3 regions of the Erwinia amylovora genome follow, and region 1 is predicted to be linked to each of the others. Evidence: predicted binding sites of a transcription regulator. Region 1 holds the regulator's gene; each other region holds the start of a gene.
The links. The regulator ArgR, encoded in region 1, controls arginine synthesis, uptake and breakdown. The targets are predictions, from matches to a motif close to ANTGAATAAAAATACANT.
Positions count from the first base shown of each region.

Region 2: the regulator ArgR is predicted to act here: its motif matches at 2,782-2,799, upstream of argC (N-acetyl-gamma-glutamyl-phosphate reductase).
Region 3: the regulator ArgR is predicted to act here: its motif matches at 2,110-2,127, upstream of argE (acetylornithine deacetylase).

Region 1 covers NZ_CP066796.1:353,147-357,472, reverse strand. The annotation lists gene degS (outer membrane-stress sensor serine endopeptidase DegS) at 1-404, shown strand, start outside; gene mdh (malate dehydrogenase) at 453-1,388, opposite strand; gene argR (transcriptional regulator ArgR) at 1,833-2,303, shown strand; gene yhcN (peroxide/acid stress response protein YhcN) at 2,799-3,062, shown strand; gene yhcN (peroxide/acid stress response protein YhcN) at 3,174-3,443, shown strand; gene aaeB (p-hydroxybenzoic acid efflux pump subunit AaeB) at 3,656-4,326, opposite strand, start outside.
Region 2 covers NZ_CP066796.1:1,617,082-1,621,407, forward strand. The annotation lists gene treA (alpha,alpha-trehalase TreA) at 1-1,468, opposite strand, end outside; gene argC (N-acetyl-gamma-glutamyl-phosphate reductase) at 1,758-2,687, opposite strand; gene JGC47_RS17600 (hypothetical protein) at 2,822-3,025, opposite strand; gene JGC47_RS17605 (DUF3142 domain-containing protein) at 3,042-3,437, opposite strand; gene JGC47_RS07580 (hypothetical protein) at 3,546-4,100, opposite strand.
Region 3 covers NZ_CP066796.1:3,606,041-3,610,366, reverse strand. The annotation lists gene ppc (phosphoenolpyruvate carboxylase) at 1-674, opposite strand, end outside; gene argE (acetylornithine deacetylase) at 911-2,062, opposite strand; gene argB (acetylglutamate kinase) at 2,228-3,007, shown strand; gene JGC47_RS16435 (argininosuccinate synthase) at 3,037-4,251, shown strand.

The DNA of each region.
Region 1 (4,326 bases):
AAACGCCCGAAGGTCTGGGCTTTGCGATCCCCACCAAGCTGGCCACCAAAGTCATGGAAAAACTGATCCGTGATGGTCGGGTTATTCGTGGCTATATTGGTATTACCGGGCAGGAATTCAGGCGTTTTAGCGGACCTGATAATGTTATGGAACACCCTCAGGGACAGGGTATTGTGGTCACCGAAATCAGGCCGGGTGGCCCCGCTTTTACCGCCGGTATGCAGGTCAACGATGTGATTACCCGGGTCAATGGCGCTGCGGCGGTGTCCCCATTGGAAACCATGGATCAGGTGGCAGAAATACGCCCCGGAACGGTCATCAACGTGGAAGTCAGTCGCAATGAGAAAAAGCTGACGTTACCCGTAACGGTACAAGAGTACCCGGAAGAAAATCAGAGCCGGTAACCTGGCTGCACCTGCCCCATCCGGCGATGGGGCAGAGAACGCAAAAGGCTACTTAACGAACTCTTCACCGAGCGTAATATCTTTTTTCAACGTATCAAGCATGTGGGTCAGTGCCTGTTGTTCAAACGCACTGAGTTTTCCGACAGGACGACGCTCAACAATGCCATTCTTACCCAACAGCAGCGGCTGCGAGAAGAAACGCGCATGTTCTCCGTCTCCTTCGACGTAGGCACATTCAACGACGTTGCTTTCACCTTTCAGCGCGCGTACCAGCGACAGACCAAACCGCGCCGCAGCCTGGCCCATTGACAGCGTGGCCGAGCCACCGCCAGCTTTCGCCTCCACCACTTCGGTACCCGCATTCTGGATGCGTTTAGTCAGGTCAGATACCTCCTGCTCACTGAGGCGGACCCCCGGGATCTGTGACAGCAACGGCAGAATGGTCACGCCTGAGTGACCGCCGATAACCGGGACATTCAGCGCTTCAGGCTGTAGACCTTTCAATGCGGCAACGAACGTATTGGCGCGGATGATATCCAGCGTAGTGATGCCAAAAAGTTTATTCCTGTCATAGACGCCGGCTTTTTTCAGGACTTCCGCCGCGATGGCCACCGTGGTGTTGACCGGGTTAGTGATGATACCAATCAGCGCTTCAGGGCTGGTGGCAGCGACCTGCTCAATTAAATTGCGCACAATACCGGCATTGACGTTAAACAGGTCAGAACGATCCATACCCGGTTTACGCGCAACGCCAGCTGAAATCAGCACCACGTCAGCACCTTTCAGCGCCGGGGTCGCATCTTCACCACTGAAGCCTGTAATTTTGACCGAAGTTGGGATGTGGCTTAAGTCAACCGCAACACCTGGGGTAACGGGTGCGATGTCGTACAGAGAGAGTTCTGAACCTGCCGGAAGCTGGGTTTTTAGCAGCAGGGCAAGAGCCTGGCCAATACCACCCGCTGCACCGAGAACTGCAACTTTCATCCTATACTCCTTATTATATTTTAAGCATTTTGCGTGCCGGGGAACCCCGGTAAGCCCGCTATGAGACAACTGAAGTGTACGCAAATCGGCGAATAGTGAGCCTCACCGCGCTTTGTTAACGCTAAGCGAGCGGGAGATAAACTCAGGCGGCCAACCCAGCGTCAGCTCCAGATATTCAGGGTATTACCGTGATTCGGCGTTACATTACACCCTTAGCGCTAACCAGAACAACCATCACATTATAACAATCCGTTCACTTTCTGCGCGCCAATGCACAGAGTCGGCAAATTCTTTTTCCCGGCAAAATTTGTTAGACTGCGCCGCCGTGCGGTGAGTGAGTGAGCCAATGCCACATTTGCAATTTGCATAAAAATTCATTTAATTGCATAATAATGTAAAATCCCACTGAGGGGATGGCTGAATAACCCATTTTATCGGTAACCTATGCGTAACTCATCAAGACAAGAAGACCTGATTAAGGCGTTTAAAGCCTTACTGAAAGAGGAAAAGTTCAGCTCACAGGGTGAAATCGTCATTGCCCTGCAGGATGAAGGATTCGAGAACATTAATCAGTCGAAAGTGTCGCGTATGCTGACAAAATTCGGTGCGGTGCGTACACGCAACGCTAAAATGGAAATGGTTTACTGCTTACCCGCCGGGCTTGGCGTACCTACCACCACCAGCCCACTGAAGAACCTGGTACTGGATATCGACTTCAACGACGCGCTGGTGGTGATCCACACCAGTCCGGGGGCAGCGCAGCTGATTGCTCGCCTGCTGGACTCGCTGGGCAAAGCGGAAGGCATTCTCGGCACCATTGCAGGCGATGACACCATTTTTATCACTCCGGCGCGTTCCTTTAGCGTAAAGCAGCTGCATGATGCCATCCTGGTGCTGTTCGAACAGGAACTTTAAACCTTCCGCTCCTCTGTCGCCCGCCATCGTACCGCGCTGCATAAGCCGGAGCGATCGGCAAACAATTCGCTGTCGGCAATGTTCTGGCATCAACCCGGCGACGGTAGCCATTCTCCGGTAATTTCCGGGCCAGTCAGCGGCCCTGCTCTCTTTGCGACATCCGAATTATCGCCGCCGGCATATGCTGCTGGCTGAAACGACTGCCCTTCATACTAAAGCCTGCCTTTCACCTCTTTGACAATGTGATCTACCGCAAATAAGCGCACAAATAGATAAATTATCCTGACATACTGTTTTTTAATACTTTTTGGCGAAAATGCGCAAAAAACAGGCGTTTTTGATAACCAGACGTCATTAAAAACACCGCCTCACGCCTGTAAAACACTTTAATATTATTAGCCTGCTATTAATTTTTTACGTTATTAGATCTATACTTGTTTCCGTGATGCAGATCAAAACAATCAAAAGTTAACAATCGTTGACGAGGGAAATCTCATGTACATCAAAACCACTATCGCGGCCTTTGGCCTGCTTTCTACCCTGTCATTTGGCGCATTCGCCGCTCAGTCTGTCAATTCGGACCAGACGAAAGGCCTGCAATCGATCGGAATAGTCAGCGTTAGTGGAGTTAGCGGATCGCCAATGGATATCCGTCAGGCGCTGAATGATAAAGCCCGTGAAAAGGGCGCCAGCGCCTACCGTGTTATTGAAAACTACCAAAACGGTAACTGGCACGCGACCGCCGAACTTTATCAATAAGCTAAGCGGTAATCTAAAGAATCAATCATTAAAGCTATGCGGTAATCCCAGGTATAAAAAATTGTTTTTCATCCCTTTAGATTACCGTGCAATAACTACTCTGGAGTCATCATGAAAACGACCTTCACAATTGTTGCCTTAAGTCTTGCTTCTGTTCTTTCATTCGCTGCCGGCGCGGCGGATCTGGTCACCAGCGAGCAGGTCAACCGCCAGAATCTACAGCCGGTAGGCACCGTCAGCGTTAGCGGGATCGACGGTACGCCGATGGAAATCCGCCACCAGCTTTCACAAAAAGCGGATCGCCAGGGTGCAACGTCTTACCGCGTAATCGAAGCGCGTACCGATGGTAACTATCACGCCACGGCCGAGCTTTACAAATAACCAACCCTCAAGCGGTGCATCAGCGCCGGTATTTTGCTGCCATTGCTCGTCCATCTGTTGCTGTAAACCTGGTGGAATATCACTTTAGCCCCGTACGCCGGGGCTTTTGTTTGTTCTCACTGCCGGGCGGAGCAGAAATGTGCAAGCCAGACGGAACACACGGAGGGGGGCCCCGCATCCTGTTACGGCTTCTCTGCCAGGCGCGGAAGAACTCAAACCTCGATCAGCGTTTGCTGATATTTCTTTAATACCATCGCCAGACGCGCAACGGGTTCAGTCACGCTTTGCGCGGCCTGATACTGCTGTAGCTTTTGCTGGTAAATGTCGAACTCGCCCAGCAGGCGCGCAAAGTCATCACGTCTCTTTGCATCGCTGCCTGCCGAGATCACCCGGTCGGCCGTGTGGCGCAGCTGCTGATGGAACGCTGACAGATCGGGGTTGATCGGCACGTCGGCAGCACGCAGTCGCTGGTGTGCGATGATCAGCGTCAGCGCCAGCCGGTACTTATTGATATCGCCTGGGAAGCTGTTCATCAGCATAAACAACTGCTGGTAAAGGGCAGGCAGATGGTTTTCTTTGCGCCGCACGGTATTCGTGGTCATCGCTGATACGGCGGCATACATAAAGCGATTGAGCAAAATGCGCCCGACACGCGCCTTAGAGGTATCGCGGATAAGCAGAATAACCAGCAGCGCGACAAAACAGCCGATCGCCTGGCCCAGGGCATTATCCAGAAACGGGCTGACTTCGAACTGCATCGGGTTGTCCAGCGTCAGGATATTGATAGTGCCCACCAGCGCGCCCAGAGCACCAATTTGACGCCGCTGGATAAGAAGACCGCTGATAAAGGCGATCAGCCCCAGCGCGATACATAAAAGCAGCA
Region 2 (4,326 bases), 1.3 Mb from region 1:
TGTTCAGGAAACGCAGGGCAATGTCTTTCGCCAGCTGCTGTTGACCGTATTGGTTCAACCCCTCGACGGCAACCCATTGCAATGGCGCCCAGCCATTAGGCGCATCCCACTGTTGGTCGGTTTTTACCATGGTGGTGACCAGCCCACCTTCTTTCAGCAGGTGCTTGTCGACGGCGTTGGCGGTTTGGCGTGCCCGTTCGTCAGTCGCTGCCTGCACATACAGCGGGAATAATGCGGCGGCGGTCAGCTGTGGGCGCACCCTGGCTCTCTGCCAGTCGTAATCGGCGTACCAGCCCTGTTTTTCATCCCACAGATAGCGGCCGATAGCGGTTTTTCGCCGTTCGGCCTGCTGCTGATAATGTTGGCTTGCAGCAGGGTTATTGGCTATTTTGCTGGCGCGTGCAAGAGTGATTTCCAGGTGGTAAATGAGCGCATTGAGATCGACCGGCAGAATTTTCGTGGTGCGAATGGTCGCGAGATCGTCCGGTTTATCGAGCCAGCGCGAACTGAAATCCCAACCGGACGCTGCTCCGGCGCGCAAATCACGGTACAGCTGTGCTTTATCGTGGCCTGTCACTTTCTGTGCAGTGGTGATGTCGTCCATCCATGATTCCGTGCGCGGCACCTCGCGCTCATCCCAGTAGCGATTCAGCAACGTGCCGTCGGGTAACTTCACTACGCGCTGGATCGCGCTACCGGCCTGCAGCTGTTTGCTGTCTGTGCCAGCCATCCAATAGTGATACTCTTTTTCCAACTGCGGCAGATAATGGCTGTATATTTTGTCACCGCCGTGCCGCGCCAGTAGATCAACCATCATGCTGAAGAAAGGCGGCTGCGAACGGCTAAGATAGTAATTGCGGTTCCCGTTAGGAATATGTCCATATTGATCCAACTGATAGGCGAAGTTATCCACCATATCCTGCACCCGATCCCAGTGACCACTTTCCGCCAGCCCCAGCATAGTGAAATAGCTATCCCAGTAATAAACCTCGCGAAAACGGCCGCCGGGTACCACATAGGGATTAGGCAAGGGCAGTAGTGAATCCCACTGATTTTTCGCCTGTGATGAGCGTGTGAGTATCGGCCACAGGGCATTAATATGAGCACGCAGGCTTTGGCCAGGCGGTGAAACATAAGTTTCACCAGTGACGGGCAGGGTAAAATTGGCGGCTATGAAATGCTTAAGATCGAAATTCTGCTGCATTTTCTGCATCTGCCAGTCGCTAAGAATTAATGTTGGATCGTTATTGGGGACGGCATCGGCAAAGGTTTTCTGGTCGGGATAGAGGTTTGCCGCCTGCACCGCAGCAAACAGTGGCCCCAGCCGTACATCGGGCGGCTGAAGGTGATTATTGAAAAGCTGCTGACCTTCTTGCGCCTGGACGGCACAGCTGGCCACTAATGCGCCAGCCAGCAGCAGAGGGGCAAAAAGGGGAATATGCAATTGATGCCTGGAAGGTATTCTCATCGGGTACTCTCCATTTATATGTCGGTTTTGAATGTTATTAAGCATATACAGAACCTTAAACCATCTGTGGCAATCGGACGTCGTGGGAACGACAAAGTGTGAATCAGGGAGGGATTTTGCGACCTTTAGTAGGGTGACTCAGGCTGAAATGGCGGCCCGGACGAGTGATTTGACTTCAGAGACACTTTTTCAGCGTTGTCAGTCGCTGTTGCTCATTGGCGCAGGAGTAGCGCGGCGGGGTAATAAGACGACAGGCCGGCGGGGACGACCAGGGCCCCCGCATAACCCTTCAGAGGTTAACGCAGGTCTCTTCTGCCAGACCGAGCATCAGGTTCAGGTTCTGCACGGCGGCACCCGAAGCCCCTTTACCCAGGTTATCCAGCCGTGATGCTAAAATGCACTGACGCTGCTGTGGGTGGCTGAAGACGAACAGCTCTAATTGATTGGTATTATTCAGCGCTTCCGGCAGCAGATAGGGCGCGCTGTGCTCATCCATGGCGTTCAGGGGATTGACCTTAATAAACAGTTGGCCGGCGTAATAGTCTGCCAGCGCCTGCTGTAACGGCTCGCTGTCAATGCCATTTAAAGGGATGAACACCAGCATGCCCTGTGCGTAGTCACCGACCGCAGGTTGTAAAATGGGCCGGCTACTCAGACCGCTCCACGCCTTAATCTCTTTAATATGTTTATGATCAAAGTCCAGACCGTAAGCAGCATAACCGGTGCCCGCCTGGCAATACCGCTCGATCATCTGCTTGCCGCCGCCGCTGTAACCGGAAATCGCGTTGATTGCCAGCTGGCAGTCTGGCTTCAACAGACCATTTCGAATCAGTGGCGCCAGCAGGGCAATAGCCCCCGTAGCATAACAGCCCGGGTTAGATACATGGCTGGCGCCGCTGATTTTATCACGTTGTTCAGGAGCAAGCTCTGGCAGGCCGTATACCCAGCCGGCATCCACCCGGTGAGCGGAACTGGCATCCAGCACGCGTGCACCCACCTCGTCGGCCAGCGCTACCGCTTCCCGCGCCGCGGCATCCGGCAGGCAAAGGATACTGACATCAGCCTGTTTCATCAGCGCCTGACGGGCGGCGGCATCTTTGCGCTGTGCTTCATCAATCTGTAGCATTTCAATCTGAGGGTGACGGGCTAATCGTTTCTGGATCTGCAATCCGGTCGTGCCTGCCTGGCCGTCGATAAACACGCGATATTTCTGACTCATTACGGTTTAAGCCTTGAGTAATTAAAAACAGTGCATCAGATTATGCGAGATTTAGGTCGCGGGGTAAATAAATAATGACTGATTATCTGTTTTTTTTGCATAAAAAGTCATTTCTTGCCAGAGGCGTAAGCGCCTCACCGCGCGTGATCCCGATTTTTTAAGGCGTGAAATGGCTGTTGACGAGAATGAAGCATAAAGGCGACAACGCCGCGATACCAGGGGGAGGCGACCAGACGCTGTTCGTCCTGCTGCCGCCACAGGCCGTGCTGCACAACGCCCAGTCGAAAGGGAATGCGCAGTCTGGCCAGCGCTGGAAAGTCATCGGCGTAATTCGGCACCGTATGCCGTCCCGGGTCACAACCAGCTCACGATCGGCAGGGCATTCAGCGTGGCAAGATGACCGGTTTTAGCCCAGTCCGGCAGGCCGGTTACCCCCAGCGCATATTCAGCAGGCATCAAGTTTCTCAACCGCTGTAAAAATTGCCCGTAGCCTTCGAGCCGCCAGGTAGCGGCATCGAAATCGATTTGCAGGCCGATGACATGATTTCCGCCCAGTCGCCAGCGCTGCATCAGGCGTATGATACGCATCAACATCTCATCGGCTATGTCCAGCGTGTTGATACGTACGGTTAACCAGATTTGCGGAAAATTTAAGTGGCTAACCGGCAACCCAAGGGGTTCGAACTTTATTTGCCCCCGGCGGGGCACCCCGTCTCCCTGATGCAGATAAACGGTGCGGGCAGCACGCATCTCTGCCCCGGGTTTTACTCCGGACCAAAGCCAGAATGCCTGATAATCCCCGGCATTGACCTGCTGAAGCGCGCGCCGGTGAGCAGTACGGTGCGCCAGTAAGGCAGATCACCAATAATATTTGAGTTTTTTTGCCCATATACTGCCTGGATAATCATTTTTCAACTGACTGAACCAGCGTTGTCGCTGCGCTATGCTGACTTCATTGCCGCCGCAGGCATGATATCCTGACGGGGCATAACACATGACGGCACGGTATAACGCGTAGCTTTGATCTGCGGTTTCAGCTTTATTATTAACAATGATCTGCCGGTAATAATGCTGACGATCGGGTTGCCCGCGCGGGCGGTCGTCCTTCACCACGCTGTCCAGCGCACCGTTGCCCCCGGTTTCTGCCCACAGGCTTACCCTCACCGATGTGGTGCGGAAGAACTCGCCAGGGCAGTTTAACGCGTGGCTGTCGCCATCTTTTTGGCTCAGACGGGTGACAACCTCCTCAAGTCGCGGGCAGCGATAGCCCGTTGCTGCCTGTGCTCCTGACCAGTCAAAGTGGTTCAGCTGTACATCGTCAAAGGCTGGTGCCACCAAGGGGTGAGCAACAAAGCGAATTAAATCTTTATCCTGCAACCAGTCGGCGTAACGTTGTTCGGTTAAATCCCTCACCAGCATCGTGTGCAGGTCGAGCTGTTTTTTCTTGCTGGCGAGGCGTCACAGGTTGTCCCGGGTGTCGTTAGTGATGTCCAGCACCGGCGGGCTGATAGGATAACAGCCGGTTGTACCTCATAAGCAGCCGAAGCCGTCTGATGAAGCAAATGCCTGAAAACTCGCCATCCGCGGTGCCAGTATGGACAGGGATATCCATGTTTTACACCAATTCATTATCCTGAAG
Region 3 (4,326 bases), 550 kb from region 1:
TTCAGCTCGCGCAGGAACTGAGGGACACCTTCCCACAGGCTGTTTTCCACCACCGCGAAGCCCCATTTGGCCTCATCGATCGGTGAAGGACGGTATTTACGGATTTCGTCGGTATGCCACGCCTGAGCCACCAGCTGACGCAGGCGGCGCATGATCTGTGCATGCTCGTAGTCTGACAGGTCATTGTGGTCCAGCTGCTTAAGGCAGCTGTTCACTTCCACCAGCTTGTGGATCAGGGTACGGCGCGTAATTTCAGTCGGGTGCGCGGTCAGCACCAGCTCCAGCGACAGGGACCCAAGTGCTTCATGAACGGCAGCTTCGGTCAGGCCCGGCTGCTGCTTCAGGCGCTGAAAAGTCTTCGCCAGCAGTTCCGGGTTCTTTGCGCCCTCGCCGTTAGGCGAAATGGTGTGGTACTGCTCGGCAACGTTGGTCAGATTCAGAAACTGGCTGAAAGCGCGCGCAACCGGCAACAGCTCATCGTTAGACAGATTTTGCAGCGTGGAAAGCAGTTGCTGACGGTGAGCGTCATTACCCGCACGAGATGACTTAGAGAGTTGACGAATGGTTTCTACCCGGTCGAGGATGTTCTCTCCCAGCGCATCCTTAATCGTATCCCCGAGCAGTTTGCCGAGCATACTGACATTACTTCGCATTGCGGAATATTGTTCGTTCATATGACCCCTGACACCCTTTCTGGTATTTATCGCGTTTTTCACCCTGACGGAGACTGTTATCTAGCCACGTAAAGCCCCGTCCGTCAATTGGCTTGGGTACGTCGTATGGTGCGGCTAAGTCCAAGAAATTTATAGCATTTAACGGCGCGATAGTGAGATTAATTATTCTAATTACCAGGAATAATCTAAATCGGGGGCAACTGGCTGTTTTTACAGTTGAATCCCCCGGACGTGACCTAATGATGGCAAAAGTGGTGCACCACCTGAGCAATTAATTCCCGCGTTGGCTTGATAAAGGCGGTATCGATAAATTCATCCGGCTGATGCGCCTGGTCGATCGATCCCGGGCCTAACACCAGCGTTGGGCAGATTTGCTGAATAAACGGCGCCTCGGTGCAATAGTTCACCACCTCGGTTTCGCAACCCAGCAGTTTTTCAACCACCTGCACCAGCTGGTGGTCACGCGGACACTCGTAGCCCGGAATGGGCGGGTGCAGCTCGCCAACGGTCAGACGGCCCGGCCAGCGCGCGCTGACCGGAGCCAGCGCCTCATTCAGCAGCCCGTCGAGATCGCTTAGCGTCAGGCCCGGCAGCGGCCGAATATCCATATGCAGTTCGCAGCAGGCGCAGATACGGTTGGCCGCATCCCCGCCGTGAATGTGGCCAAAATTCATCGTTGGGTAAGGAATGGCAAAACCCGCGTGATGGTAGCGCTCTTTCAGCGTGTTGCGCAGCCCCGTTAACCGGGTGATGGATTCGTGCATCAGTTCAATGGCGTTGACGCCGCGGCCCGGATCGCTGGAGTGGCCGGACTGCCCCTGAATACGGATGACGTTTGAGATATGGCCTTTATGCGCGCGCACCGGTTTTAGCGAGGTTGGTTCGCCAATGATGGCGCAGTCCGGGCGCAGAGCGGTGGATTCAGAGAAGAATTTCGCACCGGCCATCGTCGTTTCTTCGTCGGCGGTGGCCAGAACGTACAGCGGTTTTTTCAGCGCAGACAGGTCAACATCACGCAGCGTGTCTAAAATAAAGGCGAAGAAACCTTTCATATCGGCGGTGCCGAGTCCGTACAGCTTATTGTCATGCTCGTTAAGCGTGAAGGGATCGCGCGTCCAGCGGCCATCGTCAAAGGGAACGGTGTCGGTATGGCCCGCCAGCAGCAGGCCGCCGGCACCCTGTCCGCTCCTGGCCAGCATATTGAATTTATTGCGCGTGCCGGGAACCGGCTGTACCTCAACGCTGAAGCCAAGATCGCGGAACCAGCCGCCGAGCAAATTGATTAAAGTTTCATTGCTTTGATCGAGCGCGCTGTCGGTAGCACTGATTGATGGCGTTGCAATCAACTGGCGGTAAATCTCAATAAAATTGGGTAATTTTGTCTTCACTGTTGACAGTCCTTGCGTTAGGATAGTATCAATATTCATGCATTAATAGTGAATAAAAATACAATAGCGGCGGGCGAATGGGAACCGATAATTCTCTCTTACCCGCCGGCGGTTGCACCAACGCTTCGGCATCCCGCAGCGCAGTGATTGACAGAGAGCGACTTTATGACCAACCCGTTAATTATCAAGTTAGGTGGTGTTTTGCTGGACAGCGAAGAGGCGCTGGCGCGTCTTTTTACTGCGCTGGTAAGCTACCGTAGCACGCATCAGCGGCCTTTGCTGATTGTTCACGGTGGCGGCTGCCTGGTCGATGAACTGATGAGCAAACTGTCGCTTCCGGTGAAAAAGAAAAACGGCTTGCGCGTGACGCCTGCCGATCAGATTGACGTGATCACCGGCGCGCTGGCCGGAACGGCCAACAAAACCCTGCTGGCGTGGTCGAAAAAACACGGTATCGATGCGGTCGGCCTGTGTCTTGGTGATGGCGGCAGCGTCAATGTGGAGCGCTTCGACGATGAACTGGGGCACGTTGGCCTGGCGAAACCGGGTACGCCGCGCCTGATAAACACCCTGCTGGCTGCCGGCTTTCTGCCGGTGGTTAGCTCAATCGGTATCACGCAAGATGGCCTGCTGATGAACGTCAACGCCGATCAGGCCGCTACGGCGCTGGCTGCTACTCTGGGCGCCGACCTGATCCTGCTGTCTGACGTGAGCGGAATTCTGGACGCCAGTAAGCAGCGTATTGCAGAGATGACGGCCGGGAAAGCTGAAAAGCTGATTGCCGAAGGGGTGATCACCGACGGCATGGTGGTTAAAGTGAATGCCGCACTGGAGGCTGCCCGCACGCTGGGCCGCCCGGTCGATATTGCCAGCTGGCGCCATGCCGAACGGCTGCCCGACTTGTTTAACGGCGTGTCCATTGGCACCCGTATTCTCGCTCAATAAGTAACGTATTCATTCAAGGAAAAAAGACAATGCAAGACAAAAGCATCAAGAAAATCGTGCTGGCTTACTCCGGCGGTCTGGATACTTCAGCCATCATTCCGTGGCTGAAAGAGAACTATGGCGGCTGCGAAGTGGTGGCGTTCGTGGCGGATATCGGCCAGGAGCGTGGCGACCTGGAAGGCGTGGAGCAGAAAGCGCTGCAGTCCGGTGCGTCAGAGTGCCATGTGGTGGATCTGCGTGAAGAGTTCATCAGCGAGTACGTTTATCCGGTGCTGCAAACCGGTGCCCTGTATGAAGGCACCTACCTGCTGGGTACGTCGATGGCGCGCCCGATTATCGCCAAAGCCCAGGTAGAGCTGGCGCTGAAAGTGGGAGCCGATGCCCTGTGCCACGGTGCAACCGGCAAAGGGAATGACCAGGTGCGTTTCGAAACCACTTACACCGCGCTGGCGCCACAGCTGAAAGTGGTGGCGCCATGGCGTGAATGGGATCTGCGCTCGCGTGAGGCGCTGCTGGGCTATCTGAAAGAGCGTCATATCCCGACTACCGCATCGCTGGAAAAAATCTACAGCCGTGACGAAAACGCCTGGCATATCTCCACCGAAGGCGGCGTGCTGGAAAGCCCGTGGAACGCCCCGAACAAAGACTGCTGGGTGTGGACCGTCGATCCGCTGGAAGCGCCGGACCAGCCAGAACAGGTCACCGTTGCCGTTGAGAAAGGTCGCGTCGTGGCGGTAAACGGCGAAGCGTTAAGCCCGTTCGGCTGCCTGGACAAGCTGAATGCAATTGGTGCGCGTCACGGCGTGGGCCGTATCGACATCGTGGAAAACCGCCTGGTGGGCATTAAGTCGCGCGGCTGCTACGAAACCCCCGGTGGCACCATTATGGTCAACGCGCTGCGTGCGGTTGAACAGCTGGTTCTGGATCGTGACAGCTTTAAATGGCGCGAGCAGCTGGGGCTGGAAATGTCCTATGTGGTTTACGATGGCCGCTGGTTCGCACCGCTGCGTAAATCAATCCAGGCTTCCGCCGAAGCGCTGGCTGAAGAAGTGAACGGTGAAGTGGTGCTGCAACTCTACAAAGGTCAGGTTACCGCCATTCAGAAGAAATCAGCCAACAGCCTGTATTCCGAAGAGTTTGCCACTTTCGGCGAAGACGAAGTGTACGATCACCGCCATGCAGGCGGCTTTATCCGTCTGTTCTCACTCTCTTCACGCATCCGCGCGTTGAACGAAAAGAAGTAAATTTGCACCCGGGGCGAGGTTGACCTCGCTGCTGAATATATCAGGGGCGGCACAGGTGCCGTCCTTATCAGATAA